DNA from 4 places in the Streptomyces sp. NPDC001985 genome. Region 4 is predicted to be linked to each of the others. Evidence: riboswitches for the same ligand, from Rfam matches in the RefSeq annotation. Region 4 holds a riboswitch; each other region holds the start of a gene.

Region 1 (4,204 bases), on a different contig from region 4:
CGGCGCTCGTCGCCGACGATGGCGTGTTCTTGACGATACGACATCGATTCCTCGGGCAATCATTTATTCCGGCTGTTACGGGGGCATTGCACCGACGGGGGAAACCGTCGGATGATGTGCGGGCCTGTTCGGATCTGTTGCAATCCGGGGGTCGGGATGATCGAAAGTGTCGGCAGGGGCCGTGTCTGGGTGCTCTCCGGGGCGTCGAGCAGCTATGCGTTTCGGCTGTCGGACGACGACGCGCTGCTCCACCTCCACTGGGGCCCCCGGATCACCGGCGCGGACGCCGAGGCGCTCGCCGCCGAGGCCCCACCGCCCCACCGCCCCTTCGAATCCCCGCTCGACGGCCATGAGGAGTACCCGGTCGAGGGCGGCCCCCGCTTCGTCCGCCCCGCGCTCAGCGTCCGCACCCCCGAGGTGCGCGGCACCGAGTGGGCCTTCGCCGGCGCCACGGTGGACGGCGACGAACTGCGGCTGCGCTTCACCGACCCCGTGCACGGCCTCGGACTCACCCTGCACCACCGGATGCGCGACGACAGCGATGTCGTCGAGCGCTGGACCACCGCCGCGCACGAGGGCACGGGACCCGCCCTGGAGCTGCTCCGCGCCGACGCCGCCACCTGGACCCTGCCCCCGCGCGACACCTGGCGGCTGAGCCAGCTCCACGGCCGCTGGGCGGCCGAGTCCCGGCTGGTGCGCTCCCCGCTGACGTACGGCGAGCACATCATCGGGAGCCGCCGGGGCCACACCGGACACCAGCATCTGCCCTGGGTCGCCCTGGACGCCGGCGGCGCGGCGACCGAGGAGCACGGCGAGGTGTACGGCTGTGCGCTCGGCTGGTCCGGCTCCTGGCGGATCGCCGTCCACCGGCTGCCCGACGGACTGGTCCAGATCACCGGGGGCGCGGGCCACGACGACTCCGGACTGGTGCGGCTCGCCCCCGGCGAGTCCTATGTCTCGCCCGTCTTCGCCGGGCTCTGGAGCCGGGAGGGCTTCGGCGGGGCCAGCAGGGCCTGGCACCGCTGGCAGCTCGCCCGGGTGATCCCGGACGCGGCGGCCGAGCGGCCCGTCCTCTACAACTCCTGGGAGGCCACCGGCTTCGACATCTCCGAGCCGCAGCAGCGCGCCCTCGCCCGGCGGGCCGCCGCCCTCGGGGTCGAGCTCTTCGTGGTCGACGACGCCTGGTTCGGGCGGCGCACCAGCGACCGCGCCGGGCTCGGCGACTGGACCCCCAACCCCGACCGCTTCCCCGGCGGTCTCAAGCCGCTCGCCGACGAGGTGCGCGCGCGGGGGATGCGCTTCGGGATCTGGGTCGAGCCGGAGATGGTCAACCCCGACAGCGATCTCCACCGCGCCCACCCCGACTGGGTGCAGCACCGGCCCGGCCGGACCCGTACCGAGTACCGCCATCAGCTCGTCCTCAATGTCGCCCGCCGCGATGTCCGGGAGCATCTGTGGGAGCGGCTGCACGCGCTGCTCGACAGCGCGCCGATCGACTACGTGAAGTGGGACTTCAACCGCTGCTTCACCGACCCCGGCTGGCCGGGCGACCCCTATCCGCAGCGGCTGTGGGTGGAGCACGTCCAGGGGCTGTACGGACTCCTGGACCGGCTGCGGGCCGCCCACCCCGGGGTGGACTTCGAGTCCTGCTCGGGCGGCGGCGGCCGGATCGACCTCGGGATTCTCTCCCGTACGGATCAGGTGTGGACCTCCGACAACACCGATCCGCTGGACCGGCTCGCCATCCAGCACGGCCTGAGCCAGCTCCATCCGGCGCGGGTGATGGCCGCCTGGGTCACCGACAGTCCGAACACCCAGCTCAACGGCCGGCGCAGCTCGCTCCGCTTCCGCTTCGTCAGTGCCATGGCCGGGGTGCTGGGCATCGGCGGCGACCTCACCGAGTGGAGCGAGGAGGAACTCGCCGAGGCGCGCGGCTGGATCGCTCTCTACAAGGAGATACGGCCACTGGTGCAGCACGGCGACCTCCACCGGCTCCGCCCGCCCGGCGGCGGACTGAGCGCGGTGCAGTATCTGCGCGGCGACGAGACCGCCGTCCTCGCCTGGCTCCCGTCGCAGCACTACGGCGAACGGCCGCCGAGGCTCCGGCTGCGCGGCCTCGATCCGGCCGGCCGGTACGAGTGCCGGGACACCGGCGCCGTGCACCGGGGGGCGGTGCTGCTGCACCACGGGCTGCACACCGGGCTCTCGGGTGACCTCGACGCCGCGGTCTTCCGGCTCCACCGTCTCTAATCAGCACATCTGGGTCGTTATGGCCCATTTAGCTGTTTCGCCATAACCTGCCCCGGCTGCGGCGGAGATGGGGTGCGGTCGGTGAGCAGGATCATAGTGGTGACGGTCCGTGCCGGTGCGGCGGAGGACAACGCCGACGCCGGGGCGGGAGTTGGGGGAGCGCGCTCCACGCAGGGTGACCGGAATCCCCGGGAGCGGGGCCGCAGGACCCCCGGCCGTGAAGCGGAGCAGCTTGTTCCGGTCCGCTCGGCTCATCTACGGTCACGGCCATCCGGGCGGACCGCCTAATCCTGCCGCCGGCCGGACTCCCATCGGACGTCGATTCGTGGCAGGAGCGGGGGACCCAGGCAGTACGCCGTTCCGGCTCGCCGGACGGCTCGGGGTGAAGCCGCGCAGAGCGCGGCCGGGCATCTCCAGCCCGAACCCGACAGCTCACCTCGCAGGCGCCGGAGAGGAATGCGCCATGCCCGCAAAGGGTAAGCACCGCCGCCCCAGGAACAACCCGCTCACCCGTGGTTTCGTCGCCGCCGGCACCGGCGGGGCCGCCTTGGCCCTCCCGCTGATGGGGGCGACCGGCGCCCACGCGGCCGAGCGGTCGGCCCCGGCCGCCGCCCCCGCCGTGGCCCCGGTGAAGGCCGCCCAGGCCCAGACCCAGACCCAGGCTCAGGCCCCGGCGGCCCCCGCCTCCGCCACGTACCGCGTCGTCGCCGGCGACCATCTGACCGCGATCGCCGACGAGCACCGGGTCGACGGCGGCTGGCAGGGGCTGTACGAGAAGAACCGCGACACCATCGGCGACGATCCCTCGATGATCCACCCGGGTCTCGAACTCGCCATCGGCGGCGCGTCCGAGGCGCGCGCCGACCGCTCCGGAGGCCGGGAGTCCGGCCCGGCCGCCGCCCCGGAGAAGACCCCGGGCACCGGCTCCGGCGGCAAGGGCCCGGCCGGTGCCGCGGCCCCCCAGCCGGAGCCGGAGCCCGCCCCCGCCGCCGAGCAGCCGGCCCCGGAGCAGCCCGCCGGGGAGGCCCAGGGCTCCTCCTCCGGCTACACCAGCCCGGTCGCGTCCGGCGGTGTCACCACCTCCTACCGCGCGACCGGCTCGATGTGGTCCAGCGGCTACCACACCGGTGTCGACTTCGCGGCGCCCACCGGCACCTCCGTCCGCTCCGTCGGTCCGGGCACCGTCGTCTCCGCCGGCTGGAGCGGCGCGTACGGCAACGAGGTCATCGTCCAGCACACCGACGGCACCTACGGGCAGTACGCCCACCTCTCCTCCCTCTCCGTCTCCGCGGGGCAGAGCGTGAGCGGCGGCACCCAGCTCGGCCTCTCGGGCTCCACCGGCAACTCCAGCGGCCCGCACCTGCACTTCGAGATCCGCACCACCGCCTCCTACGGCTCGGACATCGACCCGGTGGCGTATCTCCGCCAGCACGGCGTCTCCCTCTGAGGCGAACGGCAAACCGCCCAGAACGCTCGAATCCCCCCGTACCGCCCGACGGTGCGGGGGGATTCGGCGCTATTCCCCACCGCGTGATATTCCCCGGTGGTAAAGATCACCCGCCGTCAACCCCTCCTTACGGTCGCGTAGGTCACATCCACGGGTTCAAGATGAGTTCTTGTGGCAGACGATTCGAGCACAGACAACCAGGGCGGAATCGGGTCGTACGCGGCTATCGGTGACAGCTTCACCGAGGGAGTCGGAGACCCCGGACCGGACGGGTCCTTCGTCGGCTGGGCGGACCGCTTCGCGGTGCTGCTCGCCGACCGCAGGCCCGAACACACCTTTCGCTACGCCAACCTGGCGGTACGCGGCCGTCTCCTCGACCAGATCGTCGCGGAGCAGGTGCCGAGGGCCAGACAACTCGCCCCGGACCTGGTGTCGTTCTGCGCCGGGGGCAATGACATCATCCGGCCGGGCAGCGACCCGGACGACGTGGCCGAGCGCTTCGAGCGC
Region 2 (4,204 bases), on a different contig from region 4:
TTGCCGCTCCTGACGTCCACCGGGGTGTGCTGCTGGGTGGACCAGGTCGCGCACGGCAGGTTCATCCAGGCGTTGGCCCAGGTCATGAAGGGGTAGTCGCGGTGGAGCCGGGTGTTGTCGCGGTCCCACTTCTTCCAGCTGGTGGGCCACTTGGCGTCCGCGCACTCGACAGCCGTGTAGACGGCGTTGCTGTTCTCGGAGCGGATGTTGCCGGCGGTGTCGGAGAGGTCCGGCGACGCGGCGTCGATCAGCGGCCGGGTGTCACCGGCCACGTACTTGCTCCAGAGCCGGGCGACCGGCGCCCAGGAGGAGTCGTAGTAGGGCGCGCCCTGGAAGAAGCCGGTCAGCTCGGCCGGGCCGACGACTCCGCCGAGCGGGGCGCGCTTGGCGTCGGCGCGCAGGGTGAGCCACTGCCGCTCGACCTTCTCGGGGGTGTCACCGAGGCGGTAGGTGGCGTCGTTCGCGGCGATCCAGCTCTTCCAGTCGTCCCAGCGCATCTGGAAGGCGACGTCCTGGTCCAGGTTGGCCTGGTACCAGATCTTCTCCCGTGAGGGATTCACCACACTGTCGACGACCATCCGGCGGACATGGCCGGGGAAGAGGGTCGCGTACACCCCGCCCAGATAGCTGCCGTAGGAGACACCCAGGAAGTTGAGCTTCCGCTCGCCCAGGGCGGCCCGGATGACATCGAGGTCACGGGCGGTGTTGGGGGTGGTCATGTGCGGCAGCATCCAGCCGCTGCGCTCGGCGCAGCCGTCCGCGTACGCGGCGGCGAGTGCGCGCTGGGCGCGCTTGTCGGCCTCGCTGTCGGGGACCGGGTCGGCCTTGGGGGCCTTGACGAACTCCTGCGGGTCGACACAGGAGATGGGGGTGGAGCGGCCGACGCCGCGCGGGTCGAAGCCCACGAAGTCGTACGCCTTGGCGGTGTTCACCCAGAGCGGGTTCTTGCCGGTGACCCGGGTGGGGAAGCGGAGTCCCGAGCCGCCGGGGCCGCCGGGGTTGTAGAGGAGCGCGCCCTGGCGCTCCTCCTTGGTGCCGGTGTTGCCGATGCGGTCGACGGTCAGCTCGATCTGCCGGCCGTTCGGGCGGGCGTAGTCGAGCGGAACCGTCACCGTGCCGCACTGGATGGGCTTGGCGAGTCCCCAGTCGGCGGGACAGTCGGCCCAGTCGATGCCCTGCCGGGCGGCGCGTTCGGCCGCGATCTGGACACCGCGCGCCTCGGACCCCCCTGAGTGCCGGGCCTCGGCCTGGGCGACCGGGGCGGCTATCGCCCCGGCTATGAGCGCGCCCGCCATCAGAGTGCCGGTCGCGCCGAACACCGCTGTACGTCTCACCTGGAACTGCCTCTCTGTCATGGGTACTCCGCGATCCTCGCGGTTGACGTGCTACCGGCAACAGGCCGTACGGCTGTTTCTTTACCGAACCAATAACCGGTGAGCCGAGTACCGGTGAGCGGTACATCCCTCGGTGAACCCCCGGGAACGGACGAATCGGAGCGGTCGGCGGAACCTCGTCAACCGCCATACGGGTGACGGTCGAGCTACTCCTTTTGATGTACTCGCGGCCTCGGCGCCAACTACGGTCGAGTTGCGCATCACCGTGGCCAATCTCTCGGAATGCTCTATTCCGGCCCTGGTGCGGGCATGCTCGGGTGTCGAGGGCCGGACCGTCCGGAGGCCATGTCCACCTGAACGGACCAAGGGTGTTAAAACTCACATAACGCCGTTTCCGCTCGGAATTCCGCCATGTCGTGGGTCAAGATCCCTGGGACGACAAGCCCCCGTCACCTCGGCGGGGCGGTCCGAGCGGACGCCGAGTCCTGCCGCCGCTTCGGATGACTGGTCGATGGAAGTGCTTCGGCAGGAGTGGAGGACCCGAGCAGTACGGGGCAGCCGGAAAGTCCGGACGTCCCTCGGGGTGAAGCCGCGTCACGCGGCCGGGCACCTTCGTCCGCCCGAACCCGACAGGTCATCCTTCACAGGCGGCTGACGAAGGGTTGCGCATGACTGCGCAGACAAACGTCCCGTTTCTGATGAGCCGGGCGGGGGCCGTATCGGCCCTCACCCTCGCCGCCCTCGGCGGTTCGCTGCTCGTGCCGGGCGGCACGAGCGAGGCGCACGCCGCCACGTCCCACGCGGGCAAGGCGCTCAAGGTGGCGGCCTCCAAGAAGGGAGCGCCCTACCGGTACGGAGGAACCGGGCCGTCCCGCTTCGACTGCTCGGGGCTCACGCTCTACTCGTACAAGAGAGCGGGCAAGAAGCTGCCCCGCACCGCCCAGCAGCAGTACAACAAGACCAAGCGCGTGTCGGCCTCCGGGCGCAAGGCCGGGGACCTGGTGTTCTTCCACTCCGGCGGCTACGTCTACCACGTGGGCATCTACGCCGGTAAGGGAAAGATCTGGCACTCGCCCAAGAAGGGGTCCTGGGTGAAGCTGGACAAGATCTGGAGCAAGAGCGTCAAGTACGGCCGGGTGCGCTGACGGACCGGCAGTGAGCCCGTGCGGGCCGCCGGGTGGACCCCCGGCGGCCCGCCACCGGGCCCCGCCGCCCGGCCGGGGAGCCAGGTCGCGGCCACGACCTGGCCTCCCGCGCCGGACGCGGGAGCCCCGACGCCCGGCCTGCCGCGCAGGCCGGGTGCCGCTCAGCCGGACGTCCCGGCCGGCCACGGCAGGGCGATCCAGACCGTCTTCCCGCCCTCCCGGGTGGGTGTGACGCTGAGCCTGCCGCCACTCTCCGCCGTGAGCGCGCGGACGATCACCATCCCCCGGCCGTTGTCCTGCCGCACGGCGGCGGGCAGCCGCTGGGGCCAGCGCGGGTGACTGTCGGTCACCCCGATGCGCAGCCTCTCGTCCCGCTCCAGCTCCAGGTCCACCGTGAAGGTGGGCGACTGGCCGAAGGTGTGCTGGACCGCATTGGTCACCAGCTCCGAGACGATCAGCCGGATCGTCTCCACGGCCGCGCCCCCGGCCGGCAGGCCCCACTCGGAGACGACGTCGGCGACGAATGTCCGTGCCACGGAGACCGAAGCGGGATCGCTCGGCAGGGTGACGGAGGCTTCCTGAAGGTCTGCCATGGCGACGCTGTCCCTTTCCCACCGCGGCCGGGCTCCGAACTCGAAGCGGAGGGATTGCGCGGGCGGCCACGGATTGCGCTGATCGCCAGAGTGCCACTCATCCCCTCCCCAGAAGGGGCGATCCCCCAAGATATGCATATATCTGTCGCTCGATGCGGTGAACTCTGCGACGAAGGACCGGATTTGGCGGCTCCACCCACTTGGATCGCGGGCGAACCGACAGCGTTCGACGGATCGACGGAAGGAAGCCCCGATGCGCCACGGTCCGGCGGTGCGCCGCCGCAGGCTCGGCGAGGAACTCCGCAGAGCGCGGGTGGCCGCCCGGCTCACCAGCCGCGGCGCGGCGGAACTGGCCGGCTGGCACCAGTCGAAGGTGAGCCGGATCGAGACCGGCGCCAGCGGGGTGAAGGCGGGCGATGTGCGGCTGCTGCTCGATCTGTACCGGGTCGCCGACCCCGGCCCCCGGCTGCTGCTGGAGACCCTGGCGGACGCCGCGGACGGCGGCGGGGACGGCTGGTGGCACGCCTACCGGTCGCTGCTGCCCGCCGAGTACCGCGACTTCATCAGCCTGGAGTCGCAGGCGCGCGCCGTGCGCACGGTGGAGACCTCGGCGGTGCCGGGGCTGCTCCAGACCGCCGAGTACGCCCGGGCGGTGACCCGGGCGACGCTCGCGGATCTCCCCGACGCGACCGTCGACTCGCTCGCGGAGGTGCGGATCGCCCGCCAGGAGGTGCTGCGCGGCCCCAGGCCGCCCGCGCTGAGTGTGGTGCTCGACGAGGCGGTGCTGCGGCGCGAGGTGGGCGGCCCCGGGGTGATGCGGGCGCAACTGCGGGCGCTGGCCGCGGCGTCGGAGCTGCCCTGTGTACGGCTCCAGGTGGTGCCGTTCTCCGCCGGCGGATACGCGGGGCAGACGGGATCTTTCGTTATCTTCTCGTTTCCGAGCACCTCTGATCTGGATGTGGTCATTCTTGACCACTTGACGCGTAGCGTCTCGCTGGAGCGGGCAGAGGATCTCGCGGTGTACAGCGCCGCCTTCGCGACGATGCAGAGGCGCGCGCTCCCACCGGTCGAATCCCTGGATCTGATCGCCGCCCTGGCAGGCGGCGCCTAGGAGGGCCTCATGCGTGAACAC
Region 3 (4,204 bases), on a different contig from region 4:
AGATGGAGCGCGCCCAGGCCCAGCTGGAGCGCGAGTGGCTGGACCGCCTCTCCACCGTCGCGGGCCGCGCCGACGAACTCTGCCGGTACGCGGTGCTCTTCGGGGACCCGCAGCTGGCGCTGACCGCCGTCGACCGGGTCCTCGACATCACCGCCGACGAGGTGCGCGCGGTCGCCGCGGCCCGGCTGCGCCCCGACAACCGGGCGGTGCTGGTGTACGAGCCGGTGGCCGCCGACGCCGATGCCGACGACCCGTCCGACACGACCGAGCAGAGCGACGACGAAGAAGGGGCGCGCCAGTGACCGACGCCGCCGAGCCGCTGACCACCATGGAGTTCCACCCGCAGCCGCAGGCCGGGGAGGCCAGGCCCTGGGCGTTCCCCGCCCCCGACCGCGGCACCCTGGACAACGGCCTGACCGTGCTGCGCTGTCACCGCCCCGGACAGCAGGTCGTGGCGGTCGAGGTCTCCCTCGACGCGCCGCTCGACGCCGAGCCCGAGGGCCTCGACGGCATTGCCACGATCATGGCGCGGGCGCTCTCGGAGGGCACCGACAAGCGCTCCGCCGAGGAGTTCGCCGCCGAGCTGGAGCGGTGCGGCGCCACGCTCGACGCACACGCCGACCACCCCGGTGTCCGGGTCTCGCTGGAGGTCCCGGTCTCCCGGCTGCCCAAGGCGCTCGGGCTGGTGGCCGAGGCCCTGCGGGCCCCCGCGTTCCTCGACACCGAGATCGAGCGGCTGGTGCGCAACCGGCTGGACGAGATCCCGCACGAGACGGCCAACCCGGGCCGCCGGGCCGCCAAGGAGCTGTACCGGCAGCTCTTCCCGGAGTCCCTGCGGATGTCCCGTCCGCGCCAGGGCACCGAGGAGACCGTCGCCCGGATCGACGCGGCGGCCGTGCGCGCCTTCTACGAGGCGCATGTCCGCCCCGCCACCGCCACCGCGGTGATCGTCGGCGATCTCGCCGAGGTCGATGTCGACGCCGTGCTCGCCGAGACCCTCGGCGAGTGGACGGGCGACACCGCGGACCTGCGCCCCGTGCCGGCGGTCACCGCCGACGACACCGGCCGGGTGGTCGTCGTGGACCGCCCCGGCGCGGTCCAGACCCAGGTGCTGATCGGACGGGTCGGCGCGGACCGCCACGACCGGGTCTGGCCCGCCCAGGTGCTCGGCACCTACTGCCTCGGCGGCACGCTGACCTCCCGGCTCGACCGGGTGCTCCGCGAGGAGAAGGGCTACACCTACGGTGTGCGCGCCTTCGGCCAGGTGCTGCGCTCCGCCCCGGACGGCTCGGGCGTCTCCCTGCTCGCCATCAGCGGCTCGGTGGACACCCCCAACACCGGCCCGGCCCTCGACGATCTGTGGAAGGTGCTGCGGACCCTGGCGGCCGGCGGGCTCACCGACGCCGAGCGGGATGTGGCGGTGCAGAACCTGGTGGGCGTCGCCCCGCTGAAGTACGAGATGGCCGCCTCCGTCGCGGGCACGCTGGCCGACCAGGTCGAGCAGCACCTCCCCGACGACTACCAGGCCCAGCTCTACGTCCGGCTGGCCGAGACCGGCACGGTGGAGGCGACGGTCGCGGTGGTCAACGCCTTCCCGCAGGACCGGCTGGTCACGGTCCTGGTGGGGGACGCCGCGCAGATCGCGGAGCCCGTCAAGGCCCTCGGTATCGGTGAAGTGACCGTCGTCACCGGCTGATCGGGACGGATGAGGGAACCCCGGCGGCCACGGGTGCCGGGGTTCCCTCATCTGGCTGCCATATGTCCCTTTTGATCGTTTGTCATGGGGAAGATGCCTTTCTGGGCTGTGGCATGTGCAACAAAAGCAGCTCTTTGTTTGGCGGAGGGAAGATCCCGCGCTTAGCGTCGGTCCGGCTGTTCGCCCGCACGACGCCGCACCCGTGGCACGGGCAGCCATCGCCGAATCCCCCAGGGCGCGAGTCCGGGGAACCGGGGACCCACCGTCCCAGGGGTGAATCGAGCGCCTTCGCCGCCATGCGGAGGGGCCCGTAGGAGACCTTCCTGCTCCGAACCCGTCAGCTAACCCGGTAGGCGAGAAGGAAGGAAAGGACCAGCCTCTCCATGGCGTTGACCCGCCCCACCGGGAAACACCGTGCGCCTGGCCGGATGACGCGCAGAAGCGCGAGCATCGCCGGTGTCGCCACCCTCGCCACCACCGGAGTCTGCGGAACCCTCGCCGCCCCGGCCCACGCCGCCGGATCGGGCGCGCCGTCCCTGGAGGACACCGGATCGCTGATGATCATCAGCGCCGACGCCGACGCGGACTCCCTCGCCGACGAGGTCGCCGACCAGGCGGCCACCCAGAAGTCCGCGGCCGTCGCCCGGGTCCAGGCCGCCGAGGAGGCCCAGCGCAGGGCCGACGAGCGGGCCCGTGAGGCCCGTGCGGCCGAGGAGCGCGCCGCCCGTGAGGCAGAGCGCCGCCGGCTCAACACCTTCCAGTCCCCCGTCGCCGGTTCCCATGTCTCCACCGGCTACCGCGCCGGCGGCTCCCTCTGGTCCTCCGGCAGCCACTCCGGCATCGACTTCCACGCCCCCCACGGCACCCCCGTGATGTCGGTCGGCATGGGCACGGTCGTGGAGGCGGGCTGGGGCGGCGCCTATGGCAACAACGTCGTCATCAGGATGAACGACGGCTCCTACACCCAGTACGGCCATCTGGCGTCCATCGGTGTCACGGCGGGCCAGAGCGTCGTGGCGGGCCAGCAGATCGGCCTCGCGGGCTCCACGGGCAACTCCACCGGGCCCCACCTCCACTTCGAGGCCAGAGGCGGCGCCGACTACGGCTCCGACATCGACCCGGTCGCCTATCTGCGCGCCCACGGAGTCTCCCTCTGACACCACCGCGCCGGGCCCGGCGGCGTCCCGTCGGACGCCCGGCGCCCCCGGAGCGCGGCCGGCCCGCACCGTCATCCCACCGAAGGCCCCGGCGGCAGCGCGCCGGGGCCTTCGGCGTGCCGCCGCCCGGTCCGGGGCTGCGGCCGGGTGGCGGCCGGGGTGGCGGCCGGAAGGAATCCCCGGCCGTCGAGAGGCCATCGGAAAACGGGGGCCGCTGCAATAGAGTCGCCGAACAGACGTCAGACCGGCTGCGTTCCACGCGGAGTGAGCGGATGAAGGCGGAGGTTCGGTGATGCGCGTTCCCGCGCACTCGGTAGGCACGGCGCTCCGCGACGACATCGTCTCCGGGGTGTTCCCGCGCGGCGGCCGGCTCGCGGAGGAGCAGCTCGCCCGCCGCTACGGAGTCTCCCGCATCCCGGTGCGCGAGGCCCTGCGCACCCTGGAGTCCGAGGGCTTTGTCGTCATCCGCAGACACGCCGGTGCCCAGGTCGCCGAGCCCACCGAGCAGGAGGCCGCCGATCTGCTGGAGGTCAGGGCGCTGCTGGAGCCGCTGGGCGCGGCCCGCGCCGCCCGGCGGCGCACCGAGGCACACCTCAAGGTGCTGCGCGGCCTGGTCCGCCTCGGCCAGGAGCGGGCCCGCCGGGGGCAGAGCCAGGACCTGCGGGCCCTCGCCGGCTGGTTCCACGAGACCCTGGCCGGGGCCTCCGGGAGCCCGGGGCTGATCGCGCTGCTCACCCAGCTCCGGCACAAGATCGCCTGGATGTACGCGGTGCAGCCGCCGGCCGAGCCCGCGGCGTCCTGGGCCGAGTACGGGGCGATCGTGGACGCGGTGGCGCGCGGGGACGCGGAGCGGGCGCGGGCGCTCACCGCGCTGCACGCCGAGCGCACCGCCGGGGCGCACCGGCTGCGGAGCGCGGAACCGGCTCGCCCGGCGCACCGATCCGTGACGACGGCGCGCGTCCGGAACTAGGGACTGAGTGGGGCTGGGTCCGGTGCCGTGCGGCGCGAGGCGGAGGATGGGGTCACTGCGGGGCGGGCAGGGGTGACGGACGACACCGCGGCGAGGTGCGGTGCCGGGGCGCGCGAGCCCAGCGAGATCCACACGACATACCCCGGCGGAGGGGTGCGACGGCCCGTCACGGCTCTCCGGCGGGCCGCTCAGGGAACGCCGTGCCCGGTGCTCCCGGATTCGGCGGGCGGGGTGCCCTCCCGGCGCCCGGCTGTGCGACGGTGCGGTGGTGTGCCCGGATTCCGTGCCGTGCGGGCCGGACTCCTGCCGGGTGGTCATCCGGACATGCGGTCCCGGGGCCCGGTGTCCGGTGTTCAGTGCCCGGTGTTCGTCCGGGTGTAC
Region 4 (4,204 bases):
TGATGATCCGTCACGGCGGCGGTCCGCGCGGCGGGGTCGCCCGCTCGGTGAAGAAGATCCGCGGCTATCTCGTCGAGCTGATCCACCGCAAGCGCGAGAACCCCGGGGACGATCTGATCTCCGGTCTGATCCGGGCGAGCGACCACGGCGAGCACCTCACCGAGAACGAGGCCGCCGCGATGGCCTTCATCCTGCTCTTCGCGGGGTTCGAGACCACCGTCAATCTGATCGGCAACGGCGCCTACGCCCTGCTGACCCACCCCGAGCAGCGCGAGCGGCTCCAGACGTCCCTGGCGGCGGGCGAGACCGGTCTGCTGGCGACCGGTGTGGAGGAGCTGCTGCGCTACGACGGGCCGGTGGAGATGGCCACCTGGCGGTTCGCCACCGAGCCGCTGGTGATCGGGGACCAGGAGATCGGAACGGGCGATCCGGTGCTCGTGGTGCTGGCCGCGGCCGACCGCGATCCGGAACGATTCTCCGAACCGGACGTACTCGACCTTTCCCGGCGTGACAACCAGCATCTGGGGTACGGGCACGGCATCCACTACTGCCTCGGGGCCCCACTGGCCCGGCTGGAGGGCCAGACCGCACTCGCGACCCTGCTCAGAAGGCTGCCGGACCTTCGGCTCGCCGCCGATCCGGCCGATTTGCGCTGGCGCGGAGGGCTGATTATGCGTGGATTGCGCACCCTGCCGGTGCGGTTCACCCCGGGGTCGATTGACGGAGCGTCAGAACTGTGACTTTTGTGTGATCTTCCCTGCACCGACTTGTGACGCGTGTTCGACTGCCGCTACGTTCACCCCCGTCTCTCAAGCAGTCAGGCGAAAGGCAACCGCATGCTCTCCGGGAATGGTCGACATCGCCGACCCCGTCAGGCTCCGGCTCTCGTTGTCGCGGCAGGGGTGACGGGATCGGCCATCGCGATTCCGCTCCTCGGCGCGGGCTCCGCGACCGCGGCCGAGACCACCACGTGGGACCGGGTCGCGGAGTGCGAGAGCGGCGGCATCTGGAGCGCCGACACCGGCAACGGCTACTACGGCGGACTCCAGTTCTCCCAGCGGACCTGGGAGGCCTTCGGCGGTACGGAGTACGCCTCCCGCGCCGATCTCGCCAGCCGCTCCCAGCAGATAGCCGTGGCCGAAAAGGTGCTCGCGGCCGAGGGCGCCAAGGCCTGGTCCGCCTGTGCCGCGATGGCCGGGCTCATCCCCGGCGGCAAGGACGGCGCGGAGAAGGACGGCGCGACGGCCTCGCCGTCCCCCGAGCCCTCCGCGAGCGCGTCCGAACCGTCCGGGCGCTCCGGCGGGAAGTCCGGCACCCCCGAGCCCGGACAGACCCAGGGCGTGGGCTCCGGCGCCGACAGATCCGCCGGTACGGGTCCGGGGGCCCGCGGCCCCGCCAAGAGCGCCGCCCCGGAGAAGAAGGCGGAGAAGGGCGCGGAGCAGGACGCCGGCTCCGGTTCCGCGGGCAAGGGCAGGCACCGGGGCGAGGCCGCCGAGGAGAAGCGGGCCGAGGCGGGCCGGCCCGGCACGGGCGAATCCACCGGGACCGGGACCGGAACCACCGGGCCCGGCGCCACTCCGCCGGACAAGCTCGACCATGAGCCCAAAACGGGTGATTCACCCGCTTCGGAGGAGACGGCGAAGGGGCGGGAGGCCGATCCCGGCCACATCTCGCGCGGTGACGGCTCCGCCCGGGACGGGATCGCCGCCCCGGGTGCCGGTGAGGGCGGGAAGGCGGCCGACGGCGCCGGGGCGGACGCCCCGGACGGCGCCTACACCGTGCGCCCCGGCGACAGCCTCTGGGCCATCGCCCAGGCGCGGAAGCTGGAGGGCGGCTGGAACGCCCTGTACGAGGGGAACCGCGAGGCCGTCGGCGACGACCCGGACCTGATCCACCCCGGCCAGAGCCTCGACCTCACGGCGGAACGCGGGTAGTTAGGGCTCCTTTGTCCGGGTCTGGGGAAATGAGACAAGGGTCTCTTCGTCCCAACTCCTCAACCCGGCCAACCGGAATCACGCATTCCATGCCCGACCTGCGAAAACGTCTCCTTCCGGAGTGGCAGGATGGGCGATTTCTCCCCGATGTTCTCTCTTGGACATCGGGGAGAGCTGTGTCTACGGTCTGAACCGCTCGCCACCGCGGGCACCAACGACCGTCACGCCGAATCCTGCCGCCGGTCGGGGGGAACAGTCGACGCGAGAGCGCCGAAGGCAGGAGCGGGGGACCCAAGGTAAGTGCCGGGCCCCGGCCGCTGAGGACAGCGGCCGGTACCGGCTAGGGGTGAAGCCGCGCGCTAGGACGCGCGGCCGGGCAACTCATCTGGCCCGAACCCGACAGCTCACCTCGTAGGCGTCGGTGAGGAGTAACTCCATGCTGTTTTCCGGCAAGGGCAAGCACCGCCGCCCCTCCAAGGCCACCCGTATCGTCACGCTCGCCGGTGTGACCGGTGCCGCTGTCGCGGCCCCGCTGATCGGCGCCTCCTCCGCCTCCGCCGCGACCGCGGCCGAGTGGGACAAGGTCGCCCAGTGCGAGTCCGGCGGCAACTGGTCCATCAACACCGGCAACGGTTACTACGGCGGCCTCCAGTTCTCGGCCTCCACCTGGGCCGCGTACGGCGGTACCGCCTTCGCCCCCACCGCCGACCAGGCCAGCAAGGCGCAGCAGATCCAGACCGCCGAGAAGGTCCTCGCGGGCCAGGGCAAGGGTGCCTGGCCGAGCTGTGGCGTGGGCCTCTCCAACGCCTCGTACACCGGTGGCGGCTCGGACTCGGGCACCACCCAGAAGGCCGCGCCGAAGGCCGAGCAGCCCAAGGCCGCGACCCCGGCGCCGCGGCAGCAGACCCAGGAGCCGCAGCGCTCCGAGGTCCCGACGACCCGCTCCGAGCGCCCGTCGGCCGCCCCGGCCCCGCAGCAGCAGCAGTCGGCGCCGGCCGCGAAGCCGCAGGGCTTCCAGAAGGGCGACGGCGAGTACAAGGTCAAGACCGGCGACACCCTGAGCATCATCGCCGACGCCGAGAAGGTCGACGGCGGCTGGGAGAAGCTCTACGAGCTGAACAAGGACATCGTCAGTGACGCCGATGTCATCTACCCGGGCCAGCAGCTCGACCTGAGCTGACCCGAGGCGGGCTCCCCCGGCTCCGGGAGCCGGCCCCCCGGCCGCACCCCCCTCCGGGGGCCGGCCCCCGATGGACCACCCCGGTCCGGCGCGCTTCCCCCCGATCGCGCCGGACCGGGGTTTCCTCTGTCCCCTCTCCTCTCCTCTTTCTTTTCTCTCCCCTTGTCTGTCGCGATCCGGCCGGGCGGTTCTGTTACCGATCGGTAGGTTCGTCCCAGGGGGCGGGCATCCGACGGACGACACCCGGCCGCCGGTTAGGCTCTTGTCGCAAGGCCAATGAGACCCTGCACATCACGCGTCACATCCCAGAAGGAGATGCTCGTGCCGTCCATCGACGTCGTCGTAGCCCGGGAAATCCTGGACTCCCGAGGCAATCCCACGGTCGAGGTCGAGGTTGGCCTCGACGACGGCAGCACCGGCCGTGCTGCTGTCCCGTCCGGCGCCTCCACCGGTGCCTTCGAAGCCCTTGAGCTTCGCGACGGCGACCAGAACCGTTACCAGGGCAAGGGTGTCGAGAAGGCCGTCCTCGCCGTCATCGAGCAGATCGGCCCCGAGCTGGTCGGCTACGACGCCACCGAGCAGCGCCTGATCGACCAGGCCATGTTCGACCTGGACGCCACCCCGGACAAGTCCTCGCTCGGCGCCAACGCCATCCTCGGCGTCTCGCTCGCCGTGGCGCACGCCGCCTCCGAGGCGTCCGACCTGCCGCTCTTCCGCTACCTCGGCGGCCCGAACGCGCACCTGCTGCCCGTTCCGATGATGAACATCCTGAACGGCGGCTCGCACGCCGACTCCAATGTGGACATCCAGGAATTCATGATCGCCCCGATCGGCGCGGAGTCCTTCTCCGAGGCGCTGCGCTGGGGCACCGAGGTCTACCACACCCTCAAGAAGGTCCTGAAGCAGAAGGGCCTCTCCACCGGCCTCGGCGACGAGGGCGGCTTCGCGCCGAACCTCGACTCCAACCGCGCCGCGCTGGACCTGATCCTTGAGGCCATCAAGGAAGCCGGCTACGCCCCCGGCCGGGACATCGCGCTCGCCCTCGACGTCGCCGCCTCCGAGTTCTACAAGGACGGCGTCTACGAGTTCG

Evidence for each region. Region 4 has a riboswitch for cyclic di-AMP ahead of ABT122_RS21540 (transglycosylase family protein). Riboswitches for the same ligand answer to the same signal wherever they lie in the genome.
Region 1: another riboswitch for cyclic di-AMP. It lies ahead of ABT122_RS26285 (M23 family metallopeptidase); the one in region 4 lies ahead of ABT122_RS21540 (transglycosylase family protein).
Region 2: another riboswitch for cyclic di-AMP. It lies ahead of ABT122_RS17770 (C40 family peptidase); the one in region 4 lies ahead of ABT122_RS21540 (transglycosylase family protein).
Region 3: another riboswitch for cyclic di-AMP. It lies ahead of ABT122_RS01280 (M23 family metallopeptidase); the one in region 4 lies ahead of ABT122_RS21540 (transglycosylase family protein).

What each region holds. Positions count from the first base shown of each region.
Region 1 is NZ_JBEOYB010000068.1:29,032-33,235, forward strand. Features, by position in the region: gene ABT122_RS26280 (alpha-galactosidase) at 157-2,250, shown strand; cyclic di-AMP (ydaO/yuaA leader) riboswitch at 2,557-2,709, shown strand; gene ABT122_RS26285 (M23 family metallopeptidase) at 2,714-3,697, shown strand; gene ABT122_RS26290 (SGNH/GDSL hydrolase family protein) at 3,869-4,204, shown strand, end outside.
Region 2 is NZ_JBEOYB010000035.1:49,735-53,938, forward strand. Features, by position in the region: gene ABT122_RS17765 (alpha/beta hydrolase) at 1-1,355, opposite strand, end outside; cyclic di-AMP (ydaO/yuaA leader) riboswitch at 1,843-1,999, shown strand; gene ABT122_RS17770 (C40 family peptidase) at 2,003-2,479, shown strand; gene ABT122_RS17775 (ATP-binding protein) at 2,641-3,072, opposite strand; gene ABT122_RS17780 (helix-turn-helix domain-containing protein) at 3,326-4,183, shown strand; gene ABT122_RS17785 (DUF397 domain-containing protein) at 4,193-4,204, shown strand, end outside.
Region 3 is NZ_JBEOYB010000002.1:105,928-110,131, reverse strand. Features, by position in the region: gene ABT122_RS01290 (M16 family metallopeptidase) at 1-302, shown strand, start outside; gene ABT122_RS01285 (M16 family metallopeptidase) at 329-1,696, shown strand; cyclic di-AMP (ydaO/yuaA leader) riboswitch at 1,906-2,066, shown strand; gene ABT122_RS01280 (M23 family metallopeptidase) at 2,080-2,853, shown strand; gene ABT122_RS01275 (GntR family transcriptional regulator) at 3,146-3,823, shown strand.
Region 4 is NZ_JBEOYB010000047.1:41,497-45,700, reverse strand. Features, by position in the region: gene ABT122_RS21550 (cytochrome P450 family protein) at 1-740, shown strand, start outside; gene ABT122_RS21545 (transglycosylase family protein) at 903-1,934, shown strand; cyclic di-AMP (ydaO/yuaA leader) riboswitch at 2,193-2,367, shown strand; gene ABT122_RS21540 (transglycosylase family protein) at 2,371-3,114, shown strand; gene eno (phosphopyruvate hydratase) at 3,430-4,204, shown strand, end outside.